3 regions of the Quisquiliibacterium sp. genome follow, and region 1 is predicted to be linked to each of the others. Evidence: predicted binding sites of a transcription regulator. Region 1 holds the regulator's gene; each other region holds the start of a gene.
The links. Region 1 encodes HrcA, which represses chaperone genes, less so after heat shock. Its sites were predicted from a motif close to TTAGCACTCNNNNNNNNNGAGTGCTAA; they were not measured.
Positions count from the first base shown of each region.

Region 2: the regulator HrcA is predicted to act here: its motif matches at 2,547-2,573, upstream of rpoH (RNA polymerase sigma factor RpoH).
Region 3: the regulator HrcA is predicted to act here: its motif matches at 6,081-6,107, upstream of groES (co-chaperone GroES).

Region 1 covers NZ_CEXFHW010000065.1:7,523-17,610, forward strand. The annotation lists gene rpsP (30S ribosomal protein S16) at 1-81, opposite strand, end outside; gene AC2H6A_RS09260 (PA0069 family radical SAM protein) at 203-1,297, opposite strand; gene AC2H6A_RS09265 (acyl-CoA dehydrogenase) at 1,430-3,253, opposite strand; gene AC2H6A_RS09270 (electron transfer flavoprotein subunit alpha/FixB family protein) at 3,284-4,213, opposite strand; gene AC2H6A_RS09275 (electron transfer flavoprotein subunit beta/FixA family protein) at 4,215-4,964, opposite strand; gene AC2H6A_RS09280 (MarR family winged helix-turn-helix transcriptional regulator) at 5,148-5,564, shown strand; gene hrcA (heat-inducible transcriptional repressor HrcA) at 5,582-6,610, opposite strand; gene AC2H6A_RS09290 (NAD kinase) at 6,724-7,617, shown strand; gene recN (DNA repair protein RecN) at 7,635-9,284, shown strand; gene AC2H6A_RS09300 (EAL domain-containing protein) at 9,472-10,088, shown strand, end outside.
Region 2 covers NZ_CEXFHW010000004.1:40,372-50,459, forward strand. The annotation lists partial or broken gene AC2H6A_RS01065 (rhodanese-like domain-containing protein) at 1-1,378, shown strand, start outside; gene rpoH (RNA polymerase sigma factor RpoH) at 1,604-2,446, opposite strand; gene ftsY (signal recognition particle-docking protein FtsY) at 2,688-3,797, opposite strand; gene rsmD (16S rRNA (guanine(966)-N(2))-methyltransferase RsmD) at 3,852-4,487, shown strand; gene coaD (pantetheine-phosphate adenylyltransferase) at 4,484-4,984, shown strand; gene AC2H6A_RS01090 (YfhL family 4Fe-4S dicluster ferredoxin) at 4,991-5,266, shown strand; gene AC2H6A_RS01095 (SixA phosphatase family protein) at 5,398-5,862, shown strand; gene AC2H6A_RS01100 (aldo/keto reductase) at 5,917-6,864, shown strand; gene leuA (2-isopropylmalate synthase) at 6,886-8,613, opposite strand; gene AC2H6A_RS01110 (GNAT family N-acetyltransferase) at 8,926-9,666, shown strand; gene plsB (glycerol-3-phosphate 1-O-acyltransferase PlsB) at 9,642-10,088, opposite strand, start outside.
Region 3 covers NZ_CEXFHW010000094.1:2,004-12,091, forward strand. The annotation lists gene AC2H6A_RS11695 (ammonium transporter) at 1-436, shown strand, start outside; gene hemN (oxygen-independent coproporphyrinogen III oxidase) at 494-1,894, shown strand; gene AC2H6A_RS11705 (universal stress protein) at 1,988-2,431, opposite strand; gene AC2H6A_RS11710 (iron-containing alcohol dehydrogenase) at 2,581-3,753, opposite strand; gene AC2H6A_RS11715 (crotonase/enoyl-CoA hydratase family protein) at 3,976-4,761, shown strand; gene AC2H6A_RS11720 (phosphoglycerate dehydrogenase) at 4,875-6,056, shown strand; gene groES (co-chaperone GroES) at 6,247-6,534, shown strand; gene groL (chaperonin GroEL) at 6,600-8,255, shown strand; gene AC2H6A_RS11735 (alpha/beta fold hydrolase) at 8,411-9,601, shown strand; gene AC2H6A_RS11740 (cysteine dioxygenase family protein) at 9,639-10,088, opposite strand, start outside.

The sequences.
Region 1 (10,088 bases):
ACGATTCTGCTTGTCGGTGGCCACGATGTTGTAGAACGGGCGCTTCTTCGCGCCACCGCGCGACAGGCGGATGACAACCATGCTGAACCCCTTTGCCGGGTGAATCGGGAAAACCCGAGATGATAGCGGGAAAGCGCACACCAGGGCAATTGCCACGCAACCCCTGGAGCGCGGAGGGCCGCAGGCCCGGCCATCAAGGTGCTCAGGCCGGAAACAGAGCGAGCTGGGCCGACGGCCGCAGAGGCCGGAAAGCATCGGCATGGAGCACCGGACGATCCCGGCGCAGACCCAGACGCTGGCATGCGACCTGGAACCGCAGACGGATGAGTTCGGCCCAGGGGCCTTGTCCGCGCATCCGGTGATGGAATCGGGCGTCGTTCAGGCGCTGCCGCCCACCTGCAGGCTGCGGGCGCATGTCCGCCAGACGGGCCAGCACCCGGGCCGCCCGCTGCGGGTAATGGGCGGCCAGCCAGTCCCTGAAGAGCGGATCGAGCTCCTGGGGCAGGCGCAGCACCGTGTAGTGGGCACTGCGCGCGCCAGCCTCGTGCGCCGCCTGCAGCACCTGCTCGAGTTCGGGCTCGTTCAGAAAGGGCGTGAGTGGCGCCACCATGACCCCCACGGGAATGCCGGCTCGCGAGAGCTTTCGGATGGTCTCCAGGCGCCGCCAGGGTGCCGGCGCACGCGGCTCCCAGTGCCGCGCGAGATCGGGATCGAGGGTGGTGACGGTGACATAGGCGGCAGCCTGACCCGCGGCTGCCATGGGCGCGAGCAGATCGATGTCGCGCTCGACCAGACTGGACTTGGTGATCAGGGCCAGCGGGTGCTGGCGCTCGGCCATCACCTGGATGAGCTGACGGGTGAGGCGGAACTCGCGCTCGGCGGGCTGGTAGGCATCGGTGGCGGTGCCCAGCACGATGGGCGCACAGCGGTAGCCCGGGGCATCGAGCTCGCGGGCGAGGACTTCCGGCGCGTTGACCTTGGCGAACAGGCGGGTTTCGAAGTCAAGGCCTGGCGACAGACCGACCCAGGCATGGTTGGGCCGGGCGTAGCAGTAGATGCAGCCATGCTCGCATCCGCGATAGGGATTGACCGACTGGTCGAAGAAGACGTCCGGCGACTGGTTGCGGCTGATCAGGCTGCGCGCGGTCTCGGTGGCGATACGGGTGACCGCCATCGAGGGCTCTGGGACACTCAGCCAGCCATCAGGCTCGGCCTCACGAACCTGCTGGTTGAACCGCGGCTGGGGGCTTGAAACCGCGCCGCGGCCCCGGCATACCTGCACCGCCTGCCCGGCCATGACCGAGCCGACCGGCGGCGCGGCTGCCGGGCGGGCGGGACGCAGGAAGGCGGATGCAGGGGTGTGGCTCACCCCTTGATAGTGGATGAATATCCAGTATCTGTCCAGACCCCGGCGCACCGGGGCGTGGCGTCAGAACATCGCTTCCTCGAGCGCCAGCGTACCGCTGGCGCCGTCGACGATGGCTGCGCGCAGCGACAGCGAACGCGACAGGATGTGGTCGGCATAGAAGCGAGCCGTGCCGATCTTGGCTTTCAGGAAGTCGGCGTCATCGGCACCGGCAGCCAGCTGCTGGCTGGCAGACAGCGCGGCGCGGGCCATTTGCCAGCCAGCAAGGACGGTGCCGCACAGCATGAGGTAGGGCACGCTGCCGGCATAGGTGGCCCGCGGGTCGGCCTTGCCCTGGGCAACCAGATAGTCGGCCGCTGCGCCGAGGGCGTGCGCGCCTTCTTCGAGGCGCCGCCGGATGCCACCGAGTTCACCATCGTCCGGCAGCTCGGCCAGGGTCTGCGCGACACGCCCGAGTACGCCGCGCACGGTCTGGCCGCCATCGCGCACGGTCTTGCGACCGATGAGATCGTTGGCCTGGATGGCGGTGGTGCCCTCGTAGATGGGCAGGATGCGGGCATCGCGGTAGTACTGCGCGGCGCCGGTCTCCTCGATGAAGCCCATGCCGCCATGCACCTGCACGCCCAGCGAGGTGACCTCGAGGCTCATCTCGGTGGAGAAGCCCTTGACGATCGGCACCAGGAATTCATAGAAGGCCGCGTTCGCCTTGCGGGTGTCGGCATCCGGTGACGCATGGGCGGCGTCGTAGGCGGCCGCAGCCACATAGGCGAGCGAGCGGGCGCCTTCGGTGAGCGCACGCATGGTCATGAGCATGCGGCGCACATCGGGGTGGGCGATGATCGCCACCGGCCCGGGCGAACCCTCGACCGCGCGGCTCTGCACCCGGTCGCGCGCGTACTGCACTGCCTTCTGGTAGGCGCGCTCGGCCACCGCCACGCCCTGCATGCCGACCGCGAAGCGGGCGGCGTTCATCATCACGAACATGTACTCGAGGCCGCGGTTCTCCTGGCCGACCAGCCAGCCCACCGCACCGGCCGCGGCCGCGCCACCGCCGGGCGAGGCGAGCGGAAACTTGCCGTCGCCGTAGAGCAGCACCGCGGTGGGGCTCGCCTTGATGCCGAGCTTGTGCTCGACCGAGGCGCAGTAGACATCGTTGCGCGCGCCCAGGCTGCCGTCCTGGCCGACCATGAACTTGGGCACGATGAACAGCGAGATGCCCTTGACGCCCTCGGGCGCGCCCGGCGTGCGGGCCAGCACGAGATGGACGATGTTCTCGGCCATGTCGTGCTCGCCATAGGTGATGTAGATCTTCTGGCCGAAGATCCGGTAGCTGCCATCGGGCTGCGGCTCGGCCCGGCTGCGTACCTGCGAGAGATCGGAGCCGGCCTGCGGCTCGGTGAGGTTCATGGTGCCGGTCCAGTCGCCGGCAATCATGCGCGGAATGAACAGCGCCTGCTGCTCGGGGCTGCCGGCGGTGAGCAGGGCCTCGATGGCGCCGTCGGTGAGCAGCGGGCACAGCGCAAACGACAGGTTGGCGCTGTTGAGCATCTCGATGCAGGCCGTGGCCACCAGCTTGGGCAGGTTCTGCCCACCGAAGGCCGCAGGATGCTGCACACCCTGCCAGCCGGCCTCGGCGAAACCCCGGAAGGCGTCGCGAAAGCCCGGCGTGGTGGTGACCACCCCGTCGGCAACCGAGGACGGCTGCAGGTCGCCGGTCCAGTTCAGGGGCGCGAGCACCTCGGCATTGAAGCGGGCCGATTCATGCAGCACCGCCTCGACGGTGTCGTCGGTGGCATCCTCGAAACCGGGCAGGCTGCGCACCGACGCGAGCCCGGCGAGCTCGCGCATGGTGAACAGCATGTCCTTGACCGGGGCCTGATAGCTCATGGGCAGTCTCCGCGGGGATGACCCGGATGATCAGAGGGCGGACGCCACCTCGGGCACCGCCTGGAACAGGTCGGCGACCAGGCCGTAGTCGGCCACGCCGAAGATCGGCGCCTCGGCATCCTTGTTGATGGCGACGATCACCTTGGAGTCCTTCATGCCCGCCAGGTGCTGGATGGCGCCCGAGATGCCCACCGCCACATAGAGCTGCGGCGCAACGATCTTGCCGGTCTGGCCGACCTGCCAGTCGTTGGGGGCATAGCCGGCATCGACCGCCGCGCGCGAGGCGCCCATGGCCGCACCGAGCTTGTCGGCCAGCGGCTCGAGCCGCTTGAAGTTCTCGGCGCTGCCCATGCCGCGACCACCCGAGACCACCACCTTGGCGGCGGTGAGTTCCGGGCGGTCACTCTTGGCGATCTCGCGGCCGAGGAAGCTCGACTTGCCGGAGTCGGCCACGGCATCGACCGCCTGGATCTGGGCCGACCCGCCGGTGGCGGGCGCGGCGTCAAAGCCGGGGGTGCGCACGGTGATCACCTTGACCGCATCGGCCGACTGCACGGTGGCGATGGCGTTGCCGGCATAGATGGGCCGGGTGAAGGTGTCAGGCGTCTCGACGCCGATGATGTCGGAGACCTGCGAGACATCGAGGCGGGCGGCCACGCGCGGCATGACGTTCTTGCCGTGCGCGGTGGCCGGGGCGAGCAGATGGCTGAAGCCACCGGCCACGGCGATCACCTGCTCGGCAATGTTCTCGACCAGCTGGTCGGCGAGCTGGGGCGCATCGGCCACCAGCACCCGCGAGACGCCGGCCACCTGGGCCGCGGCAGCGGCGGCCGGGCCGCACTGATGGCCGGCCACCAGGATGGCCACCTCGCCGCCGGTGGCGGCTGCGGCGGTGACCGCGTTGAGGGTGGCGGGCTTGAGCGACGCGTTGTCGTGTTCGGCGATAACCAGGGCAGCCATGTCAGATCACCTTCGCTTCGTTCTTGAGTTTGTCGACCAGCGTGGCCACATCGGCCACCTTGATGCCGGCCTTGCGGCCCGGCGGCTCGGACACCTTCAGGGTCTTCAGGCGCGGCGCGACATCCACGCCCAGGTCAGCCGGCTTGACGGTGTCGAGCGGCTTCTTCTTCGCCTTCATGATGTTGGGCAGCGTGACATAGCGCGGCTCGTTCAGGCGAAGGTCGGTGGTGATGACCGCGGGCAGGCTCATGGAGACCACCTCGAGACCCCCGTCGACCTCACGGGTGACCTTGGCCTTGCCATCGGCGATCTCGACCTTGGAGGCGAAGGTGGCCTGCGGGATGCCGGCCAGCGCGGCGAGCATCTGGCCGGTCTGGTTGGCGTCGTCATCGATGGCCTGCTTGCCGACGATGGCAAAGCCGGCGCCTTCCTTGTCCATGAGCGCCTTGAGCAGCTTGGCCACGGCCAGCGGCTGCAGCTCGACATCGGTCTCGACCAGCACCGCGCGGTCGGCGCCGATGGCCAGCGCGGTGCGCAGGGTTTCCTGGCAGGCGGCCACACCGCAGCTGACCGCGATGATCTCGGTGGCCACGCCCTTCTCCTTCAGGCGGACCGCCTCCTCGACGGCGATCTCGTCGAACGGATTCATCGACATCTTGACGTTGGCGATGTCGACACCGGTCTGGTCGCTCTTGACGCGGACCTTGACGTTGTAGTCGACGACGCGCTTGACGGGCACGAGGATCTTCATGGGCTGGTCTCGGTGGGGTGGTGCCGGGCAAGCCCGGCTGAACGGCCGATTATAAGGTCGGGCACTGCGCCCGACGGACCGGGAGCCGGCTCGGCGACACCGGACTCGTTAACCTTGGTTGACAAGGCGCACGATAGTCCAGCAAAATGAACTTGTCAACCGTTGTTGACGAGATGGATTCCGATGGCCGAGCCCAACCTCAAACAGCTGCTGCTCGAGCGCTCCGACTGGTTCGCCCGCGAAATCATGAAGAACGTGCGCCGCAGCGAGCATGCCTACATCACGCCGGCGCAGAGCCGCCTGCTCGCCCACATGGGCGGCAAGCCGATGAGCATGGCCGAACTCGCCCGCCGCCTGGCCATCTCGCGTCAGGCGGTGCACAAGACCGTGGCCGAACTCGCCCGCCGCGGCATCCTGGAGACCGCCGACGACCCGCAGCGGGGCAACTCCAAGCTGGTGCGCTACACCGAGAAGGGCAGGTTGGTGAACCGCGCCGGCGCGCAGATGATCCAGCGGATCGAGGCTGACATTGCCGCCCGCCTGGGCGACGCGCGCCTGGCCGACCTGAAGCGGCTGCTGGCACAGACCTGGGACGACTGAGCCGGGCGACGCCGCTGTCAGGCCACGTTGTGGCTGAGCGCGCTGGAGACCAGCCGCGCGGTGATGTCCACGATGGGGATCACCCGCTCGTAGGCCATGCGGGTGGGCCCGATGACACCGAGCGTGCCCACGATGCGGCCCTCGACCTCATAGGGCGCCACCACCACGCTGACCTGATCCATGGGCACGAGCGATGATTCGCCACCGATGAAGATCTGCACGCCATCGGCCCGGCTGGAGGCATCCATGAGTGTGAGCAGGCCGGTCTTCTTCTCGAAGAGATCGAACAGCCGGCGCATGCGCTCCATGTTGTCGGAGAGTTCGGCTACGCCCAGCAGGTTGCGCTCGCCGGAGATGACCATGGGCTCGGTCTCTTCCGTGAGGGCGCGGCCGCCCGCCTCGACCGCGCGGGTCATGAGACGGGTGATGTCGTCGCGCAGGCTGGTGAGCTCGGTCTGCAGCCGGCGTCGGATGGATTCGAGATCGAGACCGGCGAAATGATGATTGAGGTAGTTGGCCGCCTCGGTGAGCTCGGGCCCGGAGTAGTCGCGCTCGACCGCGAGGATGCGGTTCTGCACATCGCCATCCGGCGTCACCAGGATGAGCAGAACCCGGCGCTCGGACAGCCGCATGAACTCGACCTGCCGGAACAGCGAGGAGCGACGCGGCGTGGTGACCACCCCGGCGAACTGCGACAGGCTGGACAGCAGACCCGCTGCGGCCGAGAGCAGGCGCTGGGGCTCCTCGGCCTGCAGGCGATCATGGATGCGCTCGGTCTGGCCGAGCTCGAGCGGCTGGACGGTAAGCAGGGTGTCGACGAACAGCCGGTAGCCGCGGGGCGTAGGCACCCGGCCGGCCGAGGTGTGGGGGCTGGAAATCAGGCCGAGTTCCTCGAGATCGGCCATGACATTGCGGATGGTGGCCGGCGAGAGATCGAGTCCGGAGTGACGCGAGAGCGTGCGCGAGCCCACCGGCTGACCATCGGAGATGTACCGCTCTACCAGGGTCTTGAGCAGCGTCTTGGCGCGGCTGTCGAGTTCTCGCATGACGGACCTATTCTATTGGACTGCGAAACCCGCGCAAGCCGTGGGCGATCCGCCCTTCGGGTCGGCCGTCCGGCCGGGGTGGGCTCCGGGGGATTCATGGTTTAATCCCCCGCATGACCCAGGCATTCCGAACCGTCGCGCTGGTGGGCCGCTATCAGTCGGAAGGGGTGGCGCCGGCGCTTCTCGAGATCGCACGCTTTCTCGCCGGCCGCGGCATCCGGGTGCTGGTGGAGGCCGACACCTTCGAGGCCATCGGCCGACCCGAGCTCGAGGCCGCCGATGCCGAGCGCATCGGCCGCGAGGCCGATCTGGCCATCGCGGTGGGCGGCGACGGCACCCTGCTCGGCCTGGCCCGACAGCTTGCGCGCTCCCAGGTGCCGCTGGTGGGCATCAACCACGGCCGCCTGGGCTTCGTCACCGACATCGCGCTCAACCAGTGGCCCGCAGCGCTCGGCGCCATCCTCGATGGCAGCTACTCCTCGGAAGACCGCACCATGCTGGTCGCAAGGGTGGTGCGCGATGGCCGCGAGGTCTGGCGCGCGCTGGCCATGAATGATGTCGTCGTCAACCGGTCCTCGCGCACCGGCATGATCGAGCTGCAGGCCCGGGTCGATGGCGTGTTCATGTACAGCCAGCGGGCCGACGGCCTGATCGTGGCCACGCCCACCGGCTCCACCGCCTATGCGCTGTCGGCCAACGGGCCCATCCTGCATCCCCGGCTGGCCGGCATCGTGCTGGTGCCGGTCGCACCACAGTCGCTCTCCAACCGGCCGATCACGCTGCCCGACGATGTCCGCATCGACATCCGCGTGGTCGACGGCCGCGAGCCACGCGTGGCCGCCGACATGCAGGTGTTCAGCGATCTGCATGTCGGCGATGACATCGTGATCGAGCGCGCGCCGTTCAAGGTGCACCTGCTCCACCCGGCCGGCTACAGCCACTTCGCCACCCTGCGCGGCAAGCTCAACTGGCACGAGCTGCCCGTCCTGTCGCGCCCGGCCGCCTGAGGGCGGGTCGTCCTGCCATGCTGCTTGCCCTGCGCCTGCGGGACTTCGTCATCGTCGACACGCTCGAACTCGAGTTCGGGCCGGGCTTTACCGTGCTCACCGGCGAGACCGGCGCCGGCAAGTCCATCCTCATCGACGCGCTGCAGCTCGCGCTGGGCGGCCGCGGCGATGCCGGCGTGGTGCGTGAGGGCGCGTCCCGCGCCGACATCGTCGCCGAGTTCGCGCTCACCCCGGCGCTTGGTGCCTGGCTGGCCGAGCGCGATCTTGCCGGCGATCCGGGTACCGTGATGCTGCGCCGCCTGATCGAGACCGACGGCCGCTCGCGTGCCCTGGTCAACGGCCATCCCGCCACCGTGGCGCAATTGCGCGAACTCGGCGAGCAGCTGGTCGATGTCCACGGCCAGCATGCCGCCCAATCCATGCTTCGCGCCGGCGGCCAGCGCGACCTGCTCGATGCCTTCGCACAGCAGCTGCCCCTCGCCGCCGAGGTGGCCGCCGGCTTCGGGCGCTGGCGGGCCGCGCAGGAGCGGCTCGCGCAGGCGCAGGCTGCCGCGCGCGAACTCGACCTCGAACGCGAGCGCCTGCAATGGCAGCTCGGCGAGCTCGAGCAGCTCGCGCTGGCAGAAGGCGAGTGGGAGACCCTCAACCAGGAGCACCGCCGGCTGTCCCATGCCGCAGCCCTGCTCGAAGGCGCGCAAGCCGCGGTCGATGCCCTGGCCGAGAGCGACGACGCCATCAGCGGGCGACTGCAGGCCATCACCCAGCGGCTGAGGCCGCTCGCGGCCATCGACGCCCGGCTGGGCGAGGCGCTGCTGATGCTCGAGAATGCCTGCATCCAGGCCGACGAAGCCGCCTCTGCGCTGTCGGCCTATGCCGACCGGCTCGATCTCGATCCCGAGCGGCTCGCGCAGCTCGACCAGCGCATCGGCCAGGCCTTCTCGCTGGCCCGCAAGCTGCGGCTGGCACCAGAAGCTCTGGCCGGCACGCTGCTCGGCGCGCGCGCCAGGCTGGCCGAGCTCGAGGCCGCGGCCGACCCGCAACGGCTGCGGGCTGAGGAAGCGGCTGCGCGTCAGACCTTCCAGACCGCGGCCGATCGCTTGTCGGCCGCGCGCCGCGAAGCCGCCACGCGCCTGGCCCGTGGGGTGAGCGCGCGGCTGCAGCCACTGGGCATGGCTGGCGCGCGCTTCGAGGTCGATGTGCAGACCGCCGATCCGGGGCCCGGCGGCATCGACCGGGTGGAGTTCCGCATCGCCGGTCACGCCGGCACGCAGCCACGAGCGCTGGCCAAGGTTGCCTCGGGCGGCGAGCTCTCGCGGGTGGGCCTGGCGGTGGCGGTGCTCGCCGCGCAGGCCAATCCGGTGCCTACCCTGATCTTCGACGAGGCCGACGCCGGCGTGGGTGGCGCGGTGGGCGAGGCCATCGGGCAGCTCATGCGAACGCTGGGCGAGGCGCGGCAGGTGCTGTGCGTCACCCACCTGCCGCAGGTGGCGGCGCGCGCGCACCAGCACCTGTCGGTGAGCAAGGCGCAGGCCGGCGGGCGCACCGTGAGCCGCATCGCGGCGCTCGATCGCCAGGCCCGCATCGACGAGGTTGCCCGCATGCGTGCCGGCGCCGAGATCACCGCCACCAGCCGTCAGCACGCCCGCGAGCTGCTCGCGGGCGCCTGAGGCAGCCCCGGCAGCACCGGCCGGTGATCGGCAATGCGCCGCCGCCGGGCCCTCGGGTCACCGGCTGCTGCGCATTCCTCGCCTCCCGTCGGCCACCAGCGGCGCAAAGCCCGGAAAAGGGGTCTGATCCCGGGTCAGATCCTCCTTCTTCCCGATGGCGCTTCACGAACTTTTCCCTGCCCGCACCATGGAAGGCGCACTGCGGTGGCTGGCCTGGGTGGCCGCACCGGCGCTCGCCTTCCTGCTGGCCTGCGTCATGCTCGCCGTGGCCCTGGCGCAGGGCGAACTGCGCCAGGAAGCGCGCCGCCGGGTGGAGATCCTCGACGCCGATGTCGATCAGCTCGGCGCCACCGGGAGCCCGGCGCGCGTGGTGAGTGGCCGGATCTCCCTGCCCTCCGATCCCATGCGCCTGAGCGTGTTCTCCGACAGCGCAGCCAGCAGCGCCGCTTCGGACGAGCTGCTGCTCAGCACCCTCGTGCGATCACCGCGCCACGGTCATGTGGTTCAGGCCGGATTCGATGCACGAGGTCTGTGGGAGCGCAGCCGGCCGGCCATGCCGCTGGCAGCCGCTGGCGCGCTGGCCTGTGCCCTGCTCGGCCTGGTGGCGCTGCGCCAGCGCCGTTCGCCCGACGACGACATCCGCGAGGGCCTGAGCCGCGCGCTGGCCCGCGGCGAGTTCGAAGGGCATCTGCAGCCGATCATCGAGCTTGCCAGCGGCCGCTGCGTCGGTGCCGAGATGCTGATGCGCTGGCGTCACCCCACCGAGGGTCTGGTCGGGCCGGCCAGCTTCCTGCCGCTGGCCAG
Region 2 (10,088 bases), on a different contig from region 1:
GCGGGTCGACGAGGCCGCTGCCACGCTGCGCTCGCTGGGCTGGACGAGCGTGTCGGCGCTCGACGGCGGCACGCAGGCCTGGGTCGCCTGGGGCGGCGAACTGTTCAGCGGCACGAATGTGCCGAGCAAGGCCTTTGGCGAGCTGATCGAGCACCAGCACCACACCCCGTCCATCGATGCCGACGAGCTCGCCCGGCGACTGGCCGACGGCGAGAACCTGGTGGTCGTCGACAGCCGTACCCCCGAGGAGTTCGCGCAGTTCAGCCTGCCCTTCGCGCACAGCCTGCCGGGTGGCGAACTCGTCTACCGCATTGGCGAGCTTGCCCCCGATCCGGCCACCCTGGTGGTGGTCAACTGCGCCGGTCGTACCCGCAGCATCGTCGGCGCCCAGACCCTGATCGATGCCGGCATTCCCAACCCGGTGGTCTCGCTGCGCGACGGCACCATGGCCTGGCTGCTGGCGGGGCGCGAACTCGCCCGTGGGCGGCGCGCGGCGCTGCCCGAGCCGGGTGCCGGGAGCCTCGCGCAGGCCCGCGACCGCGCGCAGGCGATGGCGGGTCGCGCCGGCGTGGGCTGGGTGGATGATGCCGTGCTCGCCCGCTGGCAGCAGGAGGCCGATCGCACCCTCTACCGATTCGATGTGCGCACCCGCGAGGAGTACCAGACCGCTCACCTCGCGGGCTGGCGATGGGCTCCGGGTGGCCAGCTGGTGCAGGCCACCGATGAATTCATCGGCACCCGCGGTGCGCGCATCGTGCTGGCAGACCACGACGGCGTGCGCGCCCTGAGCGCGGCCGCCTGGCTGGCGCAACTCGGCGTCGGCGAGGTCTGGCTGTATCGGCCCGCGGCCGATGCGCCCCGGGTCACCGGGCCCGAGCCCCTGCAGGTGCTGCGGCCTCATCCCGCAGTGCCTTGCGTGTCACCGGCGCAGGCCGCGGCCTTGCTGGCCGAGGGCTCGACGCTGGCCTTCGATGTCGATCGGCGCGCGCCCTACGAGCGGCGGCATGTGGCGGGTGCGCGCTTCTGCGTGCCCGATCGCCTGAGCGAGTTCCTTGCCGATGCGCCGCCGCAGGCCACGATCCTGATCGCGTCGGCCGACGGTGTCCTGGCCGGGTTGGTGGCAGCCGAGCTGGTGGCCCGCACCGGGCGCGATGCGCGGGCGATTGCCGGTGGCACCCAGGCCTGGGTGGCCGCCGGCCTGCCCGTTGGCAGCGGCGACCGGGGAGTGCTCAGCGGCGACGATGATCACTGGTTCAGCCCCTACGCCCACCGCGATCTCGCCCGGCGCGACGCCGCCTTCCGCGCGTACCTCGACTGGGAGCTTGGTCTGGTGGCCCAGCTCGAACGCGATCGCACCCACGCCTTTCGGCTCGGCTGAACCGCGGGGTCCGGGCCTCGCCAAAAAAATACGGCCGTCGATGGCATGCGCCAAGGACGGCCAAAGGGGGGAAGCCGTGATGCCGATGTCAGGCAATCCAGCCGGGGCAGCCACCCCGACCGGGTGCCCGCCGACCCGGGGCCGGGGCGCGCAACGCGCCGCCGGGAGTCCCGAGCCCGCAGGCTTGCGTGTCGGTCGGGCAGGGTTGCCCGACCTTTCAATGCCTCAGACCGCTTCGGCGAGTGCGGCTTTCATTTTCTGCATGGCCTTGACCTCGATCTGGCGGATGCGCTCGGCCGACACGCCGAACTCGTCGGCCAGGTCGTGCAGCGTGAGCGAGCCGCCCTCGCTCTCGTCGCGCAGCCAGCGGGCCTCGATGATCCGGCGGCTGCGCGGATCGAGGGTGGCGAGCGCCTGCGACAGACCCTCGCCGTGCAGGCGGTCGCGCTCGCGGCGCTCGAGCACCTCGCTGGGCTCCGCCTGCGGCGCGGCCAGGTAGGCGATCGGGGCGAAACTGTCCTCGTCGCTCTCGCCGGTCGGCTCCAGGGCCATGTCCTGCCCGGTGAGGCGGGTTTCCATCTCAGCCACATCGGCCGGCTTGACATTGAGCCGGGCCGCGATCGCGTCGATCTCGCCGGCCGACAGGGTGTGCGCATCGGTGCGCTGCGAGCGCAGGTTGAAGAACAGCTTGCGCTGGGCCTTGGTGGTGGCCACCTTGACCAGGCGCCAGTTCTTCAGGATGTATTCATGGATCTCGGCCTTGATCCAGTGCAGGGCGAAGGACACCAGTCGCACGCCGCGCTCCGGGTCGAAGCGCTTGACCGCTTTCATCAGGCCGATGTTGCCTTCCTGGATCAGGTCGGCGTGGGGCAGGCCGTAGCCGAGGTACTGCCGGGACACCGAGACCACCAGCCGCAGGTGCGACATCACCAGCTCGCGGGCGGCGGTCAGGTCGGCATGGTCGCGCAGGCGCCGGCCGAGTTCGGTCTCGCGCTCGGGCGAGAGCATGGGCAGGCGATTGACCGCCGAGATGTAGGCATCCAGATTCCCGACGGGCGGCAAGGCCATCGCAACGCCTTGGGCGCCGGCGGGGACGAGAGCGGTCGGAGTCAGGGTGGCCATGAGGTTCCTTTCGTGGGCGTGCCTTTTGTTGCAGCACACAAAAATATTAGCACTCATGGGTAGAGAGTGCCAATGCTTCCTGACAATCGGAGGCTGGGCGTGCGCGAGCGTTGCGCCGGCTCAATCCGGCGGCCTGCCCGGCCCCGGTTCGGGATGCGGCCCGGAGGGCGACCCAGCAGCTTGAAGCTCAGTCGAGCAGCGCGCTGGCGAACTCGGCGGCCGAGAAGGCCTGCAGGTCATCCAGGCCTTCGCCCACGCCGATGAAGTACACCGGGATCGGGCGCTCGCGCCGGGTGTGGGCCAGGGCCGCGAGCGCGCCGCCCTTGGCGGTGCCGTCGAGCTTGGTGACCACCAGGCCGGTGAGGCCCACTGCCTCGTCGAAGGCCTTCACCTGGGCCAGCATGTTCTGCCCGGTGTTGCCGTCGAGCACCAGCAGGCTCTCATGCGGGGCGCCCTCCATGGCCTTGCCGAGCACGCGATGGATCTTGCGCAGCTCGTCCATGAGGTGGGTCTGGGTGGGCAGCCGGCCGGCGGTGTCGATCATGACCACCCCGGTCTGGCGGGCCCGGCCTGCGCTCACCGAGTCGAAGGCCACCGCCGCGGGGTCGCCGCCCTGCTGCGAGACCACCTGCACGCCGTTGCGCTCGCCCCACTGCGTGAGCTGTTCGCGCGCCGCGGCCCGGAAGGTGTCGCCGGCGGCCAGCAGGATGGTCTTGCCCTCGCCCTGCAGGTGGTGGGCGAGCTTGCCGATGGAGGTGGTCTTCCCGGCGCCGTTGACGCCGGTGATCATCATCACCAGCGGCGCGGCGCGGTCGATGTCCATGGGACGCTCCAGCGGCAGGAGCATCTCGGTGAGCAGGACGCGCAGAGCTTCGCGCACCTGGGCGCCGTCGGTGAGGCGCTGGTCTTTGACCCGCCGGCGCAGGCCCTCGAGCAGGACGCGCGTGGTCTCGACGCCGGCGTCGCTGACCAGCAGCGCCGTCTCGAGCTCCTCGAAGAGCGATTCGTCGATGCGGGCCGCGCCGAACAGGCCGGCGAGGTTGCCGCTGGTGCGCGACAGGCCTTGCCGCAGCTTGGCCAGCCAGCCAGTGCGGGCCGGCGCGGGCTCGGCAGCCGCGGCTGGCGCCGCCACGAGGGCAGAGGCAGGGGCCTGGGCGGGCGCCAGTGCCTGAGCCGGCGCCGCGACCGAAGGCAGGATCGGCGAGGCCGGGCCCGCGGCTGGCGCGGCGGGGCTGTCGACCGGAGGGGGCGCAGGCTGGGCGGCCGGCGGGGGCTTGCGTCTTAGGAATCCGAACATGATTTCCGCGACAATTCTACCCCTGCCGTCCGCTCACCCTTGCCCGATTCCGCGATGCCCGCCAAGCCCCCCCGTACCCCGCCGCCTGGCGCCCCGCGCGCCGCGCCGCAGCGCGTGCGCCTGATCGGCGGCCGCTGGCGGCGCAGCCTGCTGCCGGTGATCGACGCCCCTGGCCTGCGGCCCACGCCCGACCGGGTGCGCGAGACCCTGTTCAACTGGCTCGGCCAGGACCTCACCGGTCTGGTCTGCGCCGATCTCTTCGCCGGCACCGGCGCCCTCGGGCTCGAGGCGGCTTCGCGGGGCGCGGCGTTGGTGCATCTGGCCGAGACCGCGCCGGCCGCGCGCCGCGCCCTGCAGGCGGCGATCGACCGGCTCGGCGCCGCCGAGCAGGTGCGCCTGCACGCCGGTGATGCGCTCGGCCTGCTGCAGCGTCTGCGCGCCGCCGGTGTGCTCCTCGACCTGGTCTTCGTCGATCCGCCCTTCCGCCAGGACCTGCTGGCCGGCGTCCTGCCGGTGCTGGCGCCGCTGCTGAATCCGGCGGCGGCCTGGGTCTATGTCGAGTCCGAGGCCGCGCTCGACGAGGCGCAGGTGCGCGACTGGCTCGGTCCGGATGCCCGCATCGCGCGGCGGGCCGCGGCCGGGCAGGTGCATTACCATCTGCTCGCCATCCAGCCCCAGGAGAATCCATGACCCCCGTCGTCGCCGTCTATGCCGGTACCTTCGACCCGATCACCCGCGGGCACGAGGAACTGGTGCGCCGCGCCGCCAGCCTGTTCCACGAGGTGGTGCTCGCGGTGGCCGACAGCCGCGGCAAGAGTCCGCTCTTCGAGCCGGCCGAGCGCGAGGCGATCGCCCGCGAGGCGCTGGCCATCTATCCGAATGTGCGGGTGGTGCGCTTCTCGGGCCTGCTGGTCAACCTGCTGCGCGCCCAGGGCGCGCGGGTGGTGGTGCGCGGCCTGCGCGGGGTGACCGACTTCGACTACGAGTTCCAGCTCGCCGGCATGAACAGCCGCCTCATGCCCGAGATCGAGACGGTCTTCATGACCCCCACCGACGAATACCGGCATGTGTCGGCCACGCTGGTGCGCGAGATCGCCACCCTGGGTGGCGACGTCGCCCAGTTTGTCTCGCCGGTGGTGTTCCGCCACCTGCAGGCCAAGATCGCCGAGCGGGCCCGCCAGGCCTGAACCGTCATGGCGCTGATGATCACCGACGAGTGCATCAACTGCGATGTCTGCGAGCCGGAGTGCCCGAACGATGCCATCTCGATGGGCCCCGAGATCTACCAGATAGACCCGGCGCTGTGCACCGAGTGCGTCGGTCACCATGACGAGCCGCAGTGCCGTCAGGTCTGCCCGGTGGACTGCATCCCGCTCAACCCGCAGTGGCCGGAATCGCACGAGGCGCTGATGGCCAAGTATCAGCGGCTTCAGCAGGCGCCAGCGGCTGCGCCGCCGCGAGCCGACTGACGCGCCAGGACTGACGCGCCCGGACCCCGCGCGCTCCGACCCGCCCCCATCCGCCCCGGTTCCCTCTTCCGCCATCGACATCTCGCTGCCATGTGCGGCGATCATGCTCGGGCGCGTTTCCCGGAGACCCGATGAACCTGATTCTGTGGCGCCATGCCGAGGCGCAGGATGCCGAGCCCGATCTCGCCCGTGAACTCACCGCGCGCGGCCGGCGGCAGGCGCAGGCCATGGCGCAGTGGCTGCGGCCGCGCCTGCCCGAGCGCTGCCTGATCCTGGCGAGCCCTGCGCAGCGCACCCGCCAGACCGCCGACGCGCTGGGCATCGACTACCGCATCGACCGTCATCTCGCCCCGGATGTCGATGTCGCGCACTACCTCGCGGCCGCGAACTGGCCGCAGGGCACCGAGGGCTGCGGCGGCACCGTGGTGCTGGTGGGCCACCAGCCCATGATCGGGCGCCTGGCCAGCCTGCTGATGGCCGGTCAGGAGATGGACTGGAGCGTGCGCAAGGGCGCGGTCTGGTGGCTGAGCACCCGCGAGCGCGAGGGCCGCGAGCAGGTCGTGCTACGCTCGGTGACCAACCCCGAGCAGCTCTGAACGGTCCCCCGCGCGGCCGCGCCGGCCTGCGGGATTCTCCCGCGAGGTCAATCCATGCAAACCCGTGAACTCGGTCGCAGCGGCCTGAAGGCGGTTCCGCTTGCCTTCGGCGGCAATGTCTTTGGCTGGACGGCCGATGCCGCCCGCTCCTTCCAGCTGCTCGATGCCTTCGTCGATGCTGGCTGCAACCTGATCGACACCGCCGATGTCTATTCGCGCTGGGTGCCTGGCCATCGCGGCGGCGAGTCCGAGAGCCTGATCGGCCAGTGGCTGGCGCGCAGCGGCCGGCGCAACCAGGTGCTGATCGCGACCAAGGCCGGCATGGACATGGGAGAGGGCAACAAGGGCCTGTCGCCGGCCTACCTGCGGCGCGCGGTCGATGCCTCGCTGCAGCGCCTGGGCATCGACTGCATCGATCTCTATCAGGCACATCAGGACGATGCCGACACCCCGCTGGAAGACACGCTGGGCACCTTCGCCGAGCTGATCCGCGCGGGCAAGGTGCGCGCCATCGGCGCCTCCAACTACACTGCGCCGCGTCTGGCGCAGGCCCTGGCGGTGTCGGCCCGGCTGGGGCTGCCGCGCTACGAGACCCTGCAGCCCGGCTACAACCTCGCCGACCGTGCCGGCTTCGAGGCCGAACTGCAACCGCTGTGCGTGAAGGAGGGCCTGTCGGTCATCCCGTACTACTCGCTGGCGGCGGGCTTTCTCAGTGGCAAGTACCGCAAGCCCGAAGACCTCGAGGGCCGTGCCCGCGGGGCGCGCGCCGGCAGCTACCTGAACGAGCGCGGGCTGCGCATCCTGGCCGCGCTCGATGCAGTGGCCGTGCGGCTGGGCACCACCCAGACCGCGGTGGCGATCGCCTGGCTGCGCGACCGGCCGGCCATTGCCGCGCCGATCGCCAGCGCCACCAGCGTCGAGCAGCTTCAGGCGCTGCTGGCGGGGCTGCGGCTGCCGCTCGATGCGGCCGCCGTGGCGGCGCTGGACGCGGCCAGCGCCTGAGCCGGCCAGCGCCTGAGCCGCTCAGCGGCTGTTGACCACCCGCGGGGCGGCCGGCGGCAGCGTGAGGCTGGCCATGCCGAGCGACACCCCGCGGTTGACCGCCGAGACAATCGCCTTGAGCGCCGCGGTGACGATGTTCTCGTCGATGCCCACGCCGTAGGCGCTCTGGTCCCAGCCGAACTTCAGCTGCACATAGGCCACCGCCCGCGAGTCTTCGCCGGCGGTGAGCGAGTGCTCGGAATAGCTCATCACATGGGCGTCGATGCCCAGGGCCTGCTGCAGGCCGCGCATCATCGCGTCCACCGGGCCGTTGCCCGCGCCGGCGACCGCGAGCGGCTGACCGTCGTGCAGCACCGTGGCCTCGACGCGCTCGGCGTTGGTCTGGCCGCGCACATGGGTCTGGGCGTGGTCCTCGTAGCGCAGCGGGCCGTTGCCTTCGAGGTAGGTGCGGTCGAAGGCCTTGCGGATCTCGCTCGAGCTCACCTCCTTGCCGGTGGCGTCGGTGATGCCCTGGATGACCTGGCTGAACTCGATCTGAAGCAGCCGCGGCAGGTTCAGGCCGTGGTCGCGCTCGAGCAGGTAGGCCACGCCGCCTTTGCCCGACTGGCTGTTCACCCGGATGATCGCGTCGTAGGTGCGGCCGAGGTCGGAGGGGTCGATCGGCAGGTAGGGCACATCCCAGAAGCCGCCTTCGGTCTTGCGCTCGGCCAGGCCCTTCTTGATGGCGTCCTGGTGCGAGCCCGAGAACGCGGTGAACACGAGTTCGCCGCCGTAGGGATGACGCGGGTGCACCGGCAGCTGGGTGCAGTGCTCGGACACCCGGATGGTCTCGTTGATGTCCGAGAAGTCGATGCCGGGGTCGACGCCCTGGGTGTAGAGGTTCATGGCCAGCGTCACCAGGCAGACATTGCCGGTGCGCTCGCCGTTGCCGAACAGGCAGCCTTCCACCCGGTCGGCGCCGGCCATCACCGCGAGCTCGGCCGCGGCCACGCCGCAGCCGCGGTCGTTGTGCGGATGCACCGAGAGCACCACCGAATCCCGGTACTTCAGGTTGCGGTGCATCCACTCGATCATGTCGGCGTAGATGTTGGGCGTGCTGTGCTCGACCGTGGCCGGCAGGTTGATGATCATCTTGTGCTGCGGGGTGGGCTTGAGCACATCGCCCACGGCGTCGCAGACCTCCTTGGCGTAATCGAGCTCGGTGCCGGTGAAGCTTTCGGGCGAGTACTCGAAGATCCAGTCGGTGCCGGGGTTGCGGGCCGCGTGCTGCGCCACCCACTGCGCGCCCTGCACCGCGATCTGCTTCACGCCCTCGCGATCGAGGCAGAACACCACCCGGCGCTGCGCGGTGGAGGTGGAGTTGTACAGGTGCACGATGGCGCGCCTGGCGCCCTTGAGCGACTCGAAGGTGCGCTCGATCAGTTCCTCGCGCGCCTGGACCAGCACCTGCGGGGTGACATCATCGGGAATCAGGTTCTCGTCGATGAGCCGGCGCACGAAGTCGAAGTCGGTCTGCGAGGCCGAGGGAAAGCCCACCTCGATCTCCTTGTAGCCGAGCTTCACGAGGTGATTGAACATCGCCAGCTTGCGCTCGCCGTCCATGGGCTCGATCAGTGCCTGGTTGCCGTCACGCAGATCGACGCTGCACCAGATGGGCGCGCGGGTGATGGTGTTGTTGGGCCAGGTGCGATCGGGCAGGTTCACCGGCGCGAAAGGGCGGTACTTGGCACGGGGGTCGGGCATGGTCATGACGGTTTCCTTCGGCGGCACGGGGATGGAATGCGAGGCTGCCCCCCGACCATTCGAAGGCCGAGAGCACAACCGGTGATGGGGGAAAGTGTTGTCTGCGCCTAGGGGCGCAGTAGCGCTAGCAGGACGAGCGCACGCAGGCCGGCGGCAGAAGCGCTGGCGCGAAGCGGGAAGGCGTGGCTCGGAGACATCCCGGCATCATGGGTGAGCCGGGGGGCGCTTGTCAACCGCTGTCATCGCGGCTTCATCGTCGCGTCAATGCGCTGCAACCTTCGCGGTCCATCGTGACGGCACCCTGTCCGGAGCCCGATCATGACCGCGATTGCCGAAGCCGATGTCGCCGCCGAACTGCGGGTGTCTGTCGCCCGCACCGACGAGGAGGTGGCCGCGGCGCTGCGCCTGCGTCACCAGGTTTTCGTGCATGAGCTCGGTGCGCGTGCCACGGCCGAGGCGGGGCTGGAGCGCGATGCCTTCGACGCCCACTGCCTGCACCTGATCGTGCGCGAGGGCTCGCGCGGCGCGGTGGTGGGCACCTACCGGGTGCTGATGCCGCAGGGCGCCCGCGCGATCGGCCGGCTCTACGCCGAGGGCGAGTTCGACCTCGGGCGCCTGGCGCCGATCCGTGACGACCTGGTCGAACTCGGCCGGGCCTGCGTGCGGGCCGACCATCGCGGCGGGCCGGTGCTGATGCTGCTCTGGGGCGCGCTGAGCGCGCTGCTCGCCGACAGCGGCCATCGCTATCTGATCGGCTGTGTCAGCGTGCCGATGGCCGACGGCGGGCGGCTCGCCGCCGACCTCTATCGGCGACTGGCAGACACCCATCTCGCCGGCGAGAGCCTGCGGGTCTGGCCCCGCGAGCGCCTGCCCCTGGAGACGCTGGCCCCGCTGCCGGCGCCGGCTCCGCTGCCGCCGCTGCTCAAGGGCTATCTGCGCGCCGGCGCACGCCTGCTCGGCGAGCCGCATCACGACGCCGACTTCGGGTGCGCCGACCTGCCGGTGCTGCTCAATGTCGACGCGCTGAGCGCGCGTTACCGTCGCCGGTTCGGGGCCTGAGCCGCAGCCAGCAGCGCAGCGGGAGGGCGGCGGCCGGCCTGCGCGATCGCCTCGGCGGTGCGCGGCGGCAGCGCCCGAAGGGCGAATGCCGCGAGGTCGGCCAGCGAGGGCTGCGCGCTCAGCCTGCCCTCGATCTGCGTCACATGGCCGAGCGATTGCAGCGTGCCGAGCGCCTGGCGCAACGCGGCGCGCTGGGGCAGTCGCGCGGCGCTCGCCGGATCGAGCAGGGCCATGCGCTCGGCGACCATCAGCGCGCAGTCCTCGACCAGCCTGGCCTCGGGCGGGTCCGAGGCCAGGCCCTCGAGCAGGCTCGCGACCAGCGCCCAGCGCAGCAGCAGCGGTGCCACCGGCGCGGCGAGCCAGCGGTGCCTGGAGGGCGGGCCGGACGGCGCATCGCGCCCGAGCGCGTCGAGGCAGGCCTG
Region 3 (10,088 bases), on a different contig from region 1:
CGTGCACAACGGTCCGCTGGCAGGCCTGGTGGCGGTGTGCGCCGGGTCGGATGTGATGCATCCGCTGGGGGCGCTCGCCACCGGCGCGGTGGCCGGAGTGCTCTTCGTGCGGATGTTCACCCTCACCCAGAACCGGCTGCGCATCGACGATGTGCTCGGCGTGTGGCCGCTGCACGGTCTGTGTGGCGCCTGGGGCGGCATCGCCTGCGGGATCTTCGGTCAGACCTGGCTGGGCGGCATCGGCGGGGTGAGCCTGGGCGCGCAACTCGCGGGCACCGCGCTGGGCATCGGCGTGGCGGTGCTCGGCGCCGCGCTGATCTACAGCGCCCTGCGGGCACTGAGCAGCATCCGGCTCGACGAGGAGGCCGAGTTCGAGGGCGCCGACCTGAGCATCCACCGGATCTCGGCCACACCCGAGCGCGATGCCGGCCGCTGACGCCGGGGATTGCGGATTTTCAATGCGTCGGGCCTCGGTCGAGCCGAGACTGGCGCCATGCCCACCACCGCCATCCAGCCGGTCAGCCTCGAGATCGATCACGGGCTGCTCGCCCGGTTCGGCGGACGCGGGCCCCGCTACACCTCCTACCCCACCGCCGACCGCTTCGAGCCGGACTTCTCGCCGGCGGCGCTGACCCAGGCGCTGCTCGAGCGAGCCGGCCGCCCGCAGGCACCGCTGGGCCTGTACTTTCATGTGCCCTTCTGCCGCACCATCTGCTACTACTGCGGCTGCAACAAGATCGGCACCCGGCGCCAGGAGCACTCGGCGCGCTATGTCGAGGCCCTGCAGGCCGAGCTCGCCCTCGTGGTCTCGCTGACCGGTCGCGGGCAGCGCCTGAGCCATCTGCACTTCGGCGGCGGTACGCCCACCTTCCTGCTCGACGCGGAATTCGCCCAGCTGTTCTCGGCCATCCGGCGCGACTTCATGCTCGCCGATGACGGGGAGTACTCGATCGAGGTCGATCCGCGATCGGTCTCGCCGGCGCGGCTGCGCAGCCTGCGCGCACTCGGCCTGAACCGCATCAGCCTGGGCATCCAGGACATCGACCCGGCGGTACAGGCCGCGGTCAACCGCATCCAGCCCTGGGAGCAGACCCGCCTGATCATGGACGAGGCCCGTGCCGCGGGCTTTCGATCGATCAATGCCGACCTGATCTACGGCCTGCCGCGCCAGAGCCTCACCGGCTTTGCCCGTACGCTCGATCAGACCATCGAGGCCGCGCCCGACCGGGTGGCGCTCTACCAGTACGCGCACCTGCCCGAGGTGTTCAAGCCGCAGCGGCGCATCGAGCCGGCCGAGCTGCCCGGGCCGGTGCTGCGCGCCGAGCTCTTCGAGCTGGCGGTGGCGCGCTTTGCCCAGGCCGGCTACACCCACCTCGGCCTGGACCACTTCGCCCGGCCCGACGACGAGCTCGCCCTGGCCCAGCGCGAGGGCCGGCTGCATCGCAACTTCCAGGGCTACTGCTCGCATGACAGCGGCGACCTGATCGCCCTGGGGGTGTCGTCGATCTCGGCGATTGGCGGGGTGTACGCCCAGAACGAGAAGACCCTGGAGGCCTACTACCAGCGGCTTGGCCAGGGCGAGCTGCCCGTGGCGCGCGGTCTTGCGCTGGGCGGCGATGACTTCATCCGGCGCGATGTCATCCAGGCGCTGATGTGCCAGTTCCGGGTGAACTGGCAGGCCATCGAGCAGGCACACGGCGTGGATCCGCGACGCCGCTTCAGCGAGGCCCTGCGCGAGCTGGAACCCCTGCGCGAGGCCGGCGCGATCCGCATCGACGAGTGCGGCATCGAGGTGCTGCCGCGCGGCCGTCTGCTGGTGCGCGCGGTGGCCATGGCCTTCGACCGCTTCCTGAAGCAGGCGCCCTCGGGGGCGCGCTACTCGCGCCTGGCCTGAGCGGGGACGCCTGGCCTGAGCGGGGACGCCTGGCCCGGGCAAGACCCGGGCGGCAGGCTCGGGCGCCGGACCGGGGCCGGCCCGCCCATGCGCTCAACGGTAGACCAGCACTGGGATCTTGCAGTGGGTGAGCACCTTCTGGGTCTCGCTGCCCAGCAGCAGCCCGGCCATGCCGCGACGGCCGTGCGAGGCCATGAAGATCAGATCGCAGCCTTCCTCGCGGGCGGTGCGGATGATCGCCTCCCAGGGACTGGGATCAAGGCGCACCAGGGCATGGCTGGGCACCGAGGCGGCCTTGGCCTTGGCCTGCACCGCCTCGACCACGCGGGTGCCGACCGCCATCGCGCTCTTGTCGTACTCGTCCTTCGAGAAGTAGTCGGCCACCGGCACCTCGGCCACCAGCGGCGGCTGATAGGTGGGCTGCACATTGAGCACGAACACCGACGCGCCGTTCTCCTCGGCGAGCTTGATCGCGGCGGTCGCGGCGGCGGTGGAGAGCTCCGAGCCGTCGGTGGGAACGAGGATCTTCCTGAACATGGCGAGGCACTCCTGGTTACGGGCGGATCGCGGGGCCGGCGGCGCCCGGTAGACCGACCGGCATGACCATCTTCGCCGGGCGCATGCCGGCGGTCATTGACTTTCATCTATGCGCCAGCCAGCCGAGCGGCCGCGCAATCCGATTCCCCTCAGAAGGCCAGGGCGAGGATGGCCTCGAGATCGGCGGCGCCGGTGACCGGGCGGGGGTTGGTGGCGATCGGTCCGCTGCCATCGAACCTGGCCGCGATCGCGGCGAGCTCGCTGCGCGTGATGCCGAGATCGCGCAGCCGCCACGGCAGGCCGAGCCCGCGCACGAATTCGCGCATGGCGCTGCCCGCCGGCGCCTGCGGCCGGCCGAGTGCCTGCGCCACCGCGCGCTGGCGCTCGCCATTGACCGGGTGGTTCCACTCGAGCACCGCCGGCAGCATCACGCAGGAGGTCACGCCATGCGGCACCTGCCAGGCCGCGCCCAGGATGTAGCCGATGCCGTGGCTGGCCCCCACCGGCACCCCGGTGCCCTGCGGCAGGATCGACAGCCACATTGCCGCCTGGCAGCGCGCGCGTGCGGCAAGGCTGGCCGGATCGGCCTGCAGCGCAGGCAGCCCGGTGGCCAGCATCTCCATGGCCTGGCGCGACATCGCATCCGAGAACGGCTGCGGGCTGGCGGCGCACCAGCGCTCCACGGCGTGATCCATCGCGCGCAGGCCGGTCGACAGCAGCAGGCTCATGGGCGTGGCCAGGGTGGCCGCCGGATCGAGCACCACCGCCACCGGCACCGCCAGCGGATGGCGATACGACTGCTTCAGGCCGCGCGCGGCGTCGGTGACACCCGCAGAGTGGCTGAACTCGGCCGCCGAGAGCGTGGTGGGCACCGCCACCATGCGCAGGCGCTGCGGGTCGCGGTCCCAGCCGCTGGCGATCGCGCCGCCGGCATGCCGGCCCATCACGATGGCCGACAGGCCCTCGGCGGTGTCGATGCCGTACCAGACCGCCTGCAGCATCACCTTGGTGGCATCGATCACCGAGCCGCCGCCCACTGCCACGACCAGGTCGGCGCGGGCCTCGCGGATGCAGCGCGCCCCGGCGATCACCGCCTCGCGCGGGCTGTGCGCCGGGATGGCATCGAAGCGGCCCGCAAGCCGCGGGCCGAGGGCCGCCGCGATGCCCGCGACGAGTTCGCCGTCACGCAGGGACCGGGTGGTGGTGAGCACCACCCGCTGCGCGCCGGCGAGGTCGGCCTCGGCGAGCACCGTGGCCGCCGCCGGCTGGCCGTGGTGCACCCGCTGCTGGGCCTGCCAGTGATGGGTGTGAGCCTGGGTCATCGCGCCTCCGGTCGCCTGTGACGGGTGTGAGCCTGGGCCATCGCGCCTGCGCTCGCCAGTGACGGGTGTGAGCCTGGGCCATCACGCCTGCGCTCGCCAGTGACGGGGGCAAGCCTCGGTCATCGCGGCCGCCGGCGGGTTCCGCTGCCGGGCGATTATCCGCCGCGAGCCCGGGTGCCTCGGGCTATCCTTGCGGCCCCATCGAACCCTCCGAGACACGCCATGTCCGATTTCCTGCGCTATGAACAGACTGGCGGGGTCGTCACGCTCACGCTGAACGATCCCGCCTCCCGCAATGCCCTGTCCACCCCGGAACAGTGGGCGGCGGTGGTCGACGCCGCCGAGCGGGTGCAGGCCGACCTCTCCGTGCGCTGCGTGATCCTCACCGGCGCGGGCAGCGCCTTCTGCGCCGGCGGCAATGTGAAGGACATGCAGAACAAGACCGGCATCGCCGCCGGCGACCCCAACCGCATCAGCGAGGGCTACCGCAACGGGATCCAGCGCATCCCGCTCGCCTTCCACCGGCTCGATGTGCCGACCATCGCAGCGGTGAACGGCCCGGCGGTGGGCGCCGGCTGCGACCTTGCCTGCATGTGCGACATCCGCATCGCCGGCGAGAGCGCCCGCTTCGCCGAGAGCTTCGTGAAGCTGGGGATCATCCCCGGTGATGGCGGCGCCTGGCTGCTGCCCAGGGTGGTCGGGATGTCGCGGGCGGCCGAGATGACCTTCACCGGCGAGATGATCGACGCTGCCCAGGCGCTGGCCTGCGGCCTGGTCTCGCGGGTGGTGCCCAACGACCAGCTCATGGCCAGCGCCCAGGAGCTCGCCGGGCGGATCGCGGCCAATCCCGGGCCGGCGCTGCGCATGGCCAAGCGGCTGCTGCGCGAAGGCCAGCACACCCGTCTCGACACCCTGCTCGAGATGTCGGCGGCCTTCCAGGCGATGGCCCATCACACCAGCGAGCACACCGTGGCGCTCGAGGCCTTCCTGCAGTCGATGCGCCGCTGAGTCAGCGCGCGGCACGGGCGGCGCGGCTAGAATCGCGGCGCCCGCCACCTTGCCCAGCCCCCCGCCCGCCCGCCGGTCCGCCCGGCAGCGGGCCAGCCCCCCCGGAAACCGCCATGGCCAGACCCTTTCGCGTGCAGGTCCTCAACCAGATCTCCTCCCACGGCCTGAAGCGCCTGCCCGGCGAGCTCTATGAGGTGGGCAAGGACATCGCCGAGCCCGATGCCATCCTGGTGCGCTCGGCCGACATGCACGCCCTGACCATCCCGGCCTCGGTGCGGGCCATCGGCCGGGCCGGCGCCGGCACCAACAACATCCCGGTGACCGCCATGAGCGCGCGCGGCGTGCCGGTGTTCAACGCCCCGGGGGCCAACGCCAACGCCGTGAAGGAACTGGTGCTCGCCGGCATGCTGATGGCCGCGCGCAACCTGCCGGCCGCGCTGCAGTTCGTCGCCGGGCTCGATGCCACCGACCCCAACATGGACAGCCGGGTCGAGGACGGCAAGAAGGCCTTCGCCGGCTTCGAGCTCGCCGGCCACACCCTGGGCGTGATCGGCCTGGGCAAGATCGGCTGCCTGGTGGCCGAGGCCGCCATCCGGCTGGGCATGCAGGTGATCGGCTACGACCCCGAGATCACCGTCGATGCCGCCTGGAGCCTGCCCTCGCAGGTGCGTCGGGCCGGCAGCGTGGCCGAGCTGCTCAAGGCCTCGCACTTCGTGACCCTGCATGTGCCGCTGGTGCCGGCCACCCGGCACCTGATCGGCGCTCAGGCGCTCGAGACCATGCGCAACGGCGCGGTGCTGCTCAACTTCTCGCGCGAGGGCGTGGTCGACGACAACGCCCTGCTCGCGGCGCTGGCCGCCGAGCGGCTGCGCTGCTATGTCTGCGACTTCCCCGGCCCGGCCATCCACCGGCATCCGCGCGCGATCGCCCTGCCCCACCTGGGCGCCAGCACCCGCGAGGCCGAGGACAACTGCGCGCTCATGGTGGCCGACCAGCTGCGCGAGTACCTCGAGCACGGCAACGTGCGCAACGCGGTCAACTTCCCTGACGCCGTGGCCACCCGCGAATCCGCCTGGCGGATCGCGATCGCCAACGCCAATGTGCCGAACATGCTCGGCCAGATCTCCACCACCATGGCGCAGGCGAACCTGAACATCCGCAACATGCTCAACCGGTCGCGCGGCGAGATGGCCTACACCCTGGTCGATGTCGACTCGGCCGTCGAGGCGCCGGTGCTCGCCTCGCTGTCGGCAATCCAGGGCGTGCTCTCGGTGCGCTACCTGCCGGCGACTTGAAATCCGAGACGCCAGGCCTTATCATCAGCACTCACAGCGCGCGAGTGCTAACAAACCCGACCGACCGATGGCCACGCCGCCGGTCGGTGGCGTTCAGCACCCAGACCCTCCGCGGGTCGCCGCCTGTGCCCGGCCACGCCATCGGCGGGCCAATCCACCGTATCCACTTCAAAGCTTCAGGAGCTCAGGCATGAAACTGCGTCCCCTCCACGACCGCGTGATCATCAAGCGCCTCGACACCGAGCGGAAGACCGCGTCGGGCATCGTGATCCCCGAAAACGCGGCCGAGAAACCCGACCAGGGCGAGATCCTCGCCGTGGGCAACGGCAAGGTCGGTGACGACGGCAAGGTGCGCCCGCTGGGCGTGAAGGTCGGCGACAAGGTCCTCTTCGGCAAGTACAGCGGCCAGACCGTCAAGGTCGACGGCGACGAGCTGCTGGTGATGCGCGAGGAAGACATCATGGCCGTGGTCGAGTGACCCGGCGGCATCGCCCTCCATCCAGCCACACCCAAGTCATTCCCGAATCCCAAGGAGTCTGAAACATGGCAGCCAAACAGGTCCTCTTCCACGACGACGCCCGCCACAAGATGGTCGAAGGCGTGAACATCCTGGCCAACGCGGTCAAGGTCACCCTCGGTCCCAAGGGCCGCAATGTGGTGCTCGAGCGCAGCTTCGGTGCCCCCACCGTCACCAAGGACGGCGTCTCGGTGGCCAAGGAGATCGAGCTCAAGGACAAGTTCCAGAACATGGGCGCGCAGATGGTCAAGGAAGTCGCTTCCAAGACCAGCGACAACGCCGGTGACGGCACCACCACCGCCACCGTGCTGGCCCAGGCGATCGTGCGCGAAGGCATGAAGTTCGTGGCCGCCGGCATGAACCCGATGGACCTCAAGCGCGGCATCGACAAGGCCGTGACCGCGCTGACCGCCGAGCTGAAGAACATCACCAAGCCCTGCACCACCACCAAGGAAATCGCCCAGGTCGGCTCGATCTCGGCCAACTCCGATGTGGAGATCGGCGAGATCATCTCCAAGGCCATGGAGCAGGTCGGCAAGGAAGGCGTCATCACCGTCGAGGACGGCAAGTCGCTGAACAACGAACTCGATGTGGTCGAAGGCATGCAGTTCGACCGCGGCTACCTGTCGCCCTACTTCATCAACAACCCCGACAAGCAGATCGCCGTCCTGGAAGATCCGTTCGTGCTGCTGCACGACAAGAAGATCTCCAACATCCGCGACCTGCTGCCGGTGCTCGAGCAGGTGGCCAAGGCCGGCCGTCCGCTGCTGATCGTGGCCGAGGAAGTCGAAGGCGAGGCGCTGGCCACCCTGGTGGTCAACAACATCCGCGGCATCCTGAAGACCGTCGCCGTCAAGGCGCCCGGCTTCGGCGATCGTCGCAAGGCGATGCTCGAGGACATGGCCATCCTGACCGGCGGCACCGTCATCGCCGAAGAGACCGGCATGACCCTCGAGAAGGCCACCCTCCAGGACCTCGGCCGCGCCAAGCGGGTCGAGATCGCCAAGGAGAACACCACCATCATCGACGGCGCCGGTGAAGCCGCCGCCATCGAGGCCCGGGTCAAGCAGATCCGCATCCAGATCGAGGAAGCCACCAGCGACTACGACCGCGAGAAGCTCCAGGAGCGCGTGGCCAAGCTCGCCGGCGGCGTGGCCGTCATCCGCGTGGGTGCCGCCACCGAGGTCGAGATGAAGGAGAAGAAGGCCCGCGTCGAAGACGCCCTGCACGCCACCCGTGCGGCCGTCGAAGAAGGCATCGTGGCCGGCGGCGGTGTGGCGCTGCTGCGTGCCCGCGCGGTGGTCAAGATCGCCGGCGACAACCCCGACCAGGACGCCGGCATCAAGATCGTGCTGCGCGCCATCGAGGAGCCGCTGCGGGCCATCGTGTCCAACGCCGGTGACGAGCCGAGCGTGGTCGTGGCCAAGGTTCTCGAGGGCAAGGGCAACTTCGGCTACAACGCGGCCAACGCCACCTACGGCGATCTGGTCGACATGGGCGTGGTCGATCCCACCAAGGTGACCCGCACCGCGCTGCAGAACGCCGCCTCGGTGGCCGGCCTGATGCTGACCACCGACGCCATGGTGGCCGAGGCCCCGGAAGACAAGCCGGCGGCCGGCGGCATGCCCGGTGGCATGGGCGGCATGGGTGGCATGGGCGGCATGGGCGGCATGGACATGTAAGCCCGGACTGGCAGCCGGTGCGCCCTGCGGGGCGCATCGACCCGCCAACCCAGAGGCCCGCGCGAGCGGGCCTTTTTTCTTTGGGGCGATGCCGCGGTCCCCCGCGGCTTTTTCGACGATACTCGCGGCTTTGCCGACGGCATCGAGCCTCACCGATGAGCACCACCCTGCCCCCCCTGCCCCTGCCGCCCGGCATCCGCAGCCGCATGCTGCCCGGCATCAACGGCCTGGACATGCATCTGCTGGAAGCCGGTGAGCCGACCCCCGGTCGACTGCCGGTGCTGCTGCTGCACGGCTTTCCCGAGCTGGCCTTCAGCTGGCGCAAGGTGATGCCCGCGCTGGCCGCCGCCGGCCATCATGTGCTCGCCCCTGATCTGCGCGGCTACGGCCGCACCACCGGCTGGGACCGCCGCTACGAGGGCGACCTCGCCTCCTTCCGCTTCCTGAACCTGGTGCGCGATTGCCTCGGCCTGCTCGGTGCCCTGGGCCTGGAAGCCGTGCACGTGGTCGGTCATGACTTCGGTTCGCCGCTGGCTGCCTGGTGCGCGCTGGTGCGCCCCGATGTGTTCCGCTCGGTGGTGCTGATGAGCGCGCCCTTCGGTGGCCCGCCACCACTCGCCGCCGATGCCGTGGCGCCCGCCACCAGCCGCCCCGCAACCCCGGCGCCCGCCGGCGGACGGCCTGCGCCCTCCGCCGCGGCCACCCGCATGGACGAGGCACTGGGCGCGCTAAGCCCGCCCCGCAGGCACTACCAGTGGTACTACGCCACCCGCCGCGCCGATGCCGACATGCGGCTGTGCCCGCAGGGCGTGCATGACTTCCTGCGCGCCTACTACCACCACAAGAGTGCCGACTGGCCCGGCAACCAGCCCTTCGAGCTCGCCTCCTGGAGTGCCGGCGAACTCGCGAAGCTGCCCACCTACTATGTGATGGACCGCGACGCCGACATGCCGGCCACGGTGGCGCCGCACATGCCCAGCGCCGCGGCGATCGCGGCCTGCCGCTGGCTGCCCGATGACGAACTTCGGGTCTACAGCAGCGAATACACCCGCACCAGCTTCCAGGGCGGGCTGCAGTGGTATCGCTGCGGCATCACCACCATCCAGCAGGCCGAACTGCAGACCTTCGCCGGTCGTCGCATCGAGGTGCCGTCAATGTTCATCGCCGGCGCTCAGGACTGGGGCATCCACCAGAAGCCGGGCGAGCTGCGGCGCATGGCCGAGTCAGGCTGCACGCGCTTCGAGGGCGTGCACCTCGTGCCCGGCGCCGGCCACTGGGTGCAGCAGGAGCAGCCCGAGGCGGTCAGCGCGCTGCTGATCGACTTCCTGGCACGGCGCGCCGGCTGAGGCCGGCGCTCAGGCGGCCGCTGTCGGGCGGCTGCACTCAGGCGGCTACCGGCAGGTCGCGGATGGCCTCGCTCGCCGGGAAGTGCGCCCATTCGTGCAGGTGGGGCTTGTAGTAGCGCCGCGCATGCAGCTGCTCGAGCGCGAGCCCGTACATGTGGAAATTGAGCACCGGCCGATCGGCCGCCATGTGGATGGAGTGCAGGTCGTCGGGCAGGAAACCGATGCCGGTGCCCGGCCCGACCGTGAAGGTCTCGCGCAGCGCCACGCCGCCGCGGCCGTCATGGTCGTAGAGCCGGTTGAGCTCCTCGCCCTGCAGGCCGACGATCACCGCCCAGGTGGTGTGGTTGTGGGCCGGGGTGTCGGTGCCGCCACGGCTGACATGGCCATAAAGGGCAAAGCGGTGGTCGGGGTCTTCGGAGAGCCGGTAGAGCGCATTGTTGCGCGCCGAGCCAGGCGGCGGCATGGGGAAGTCCTCGATCGGGAACAG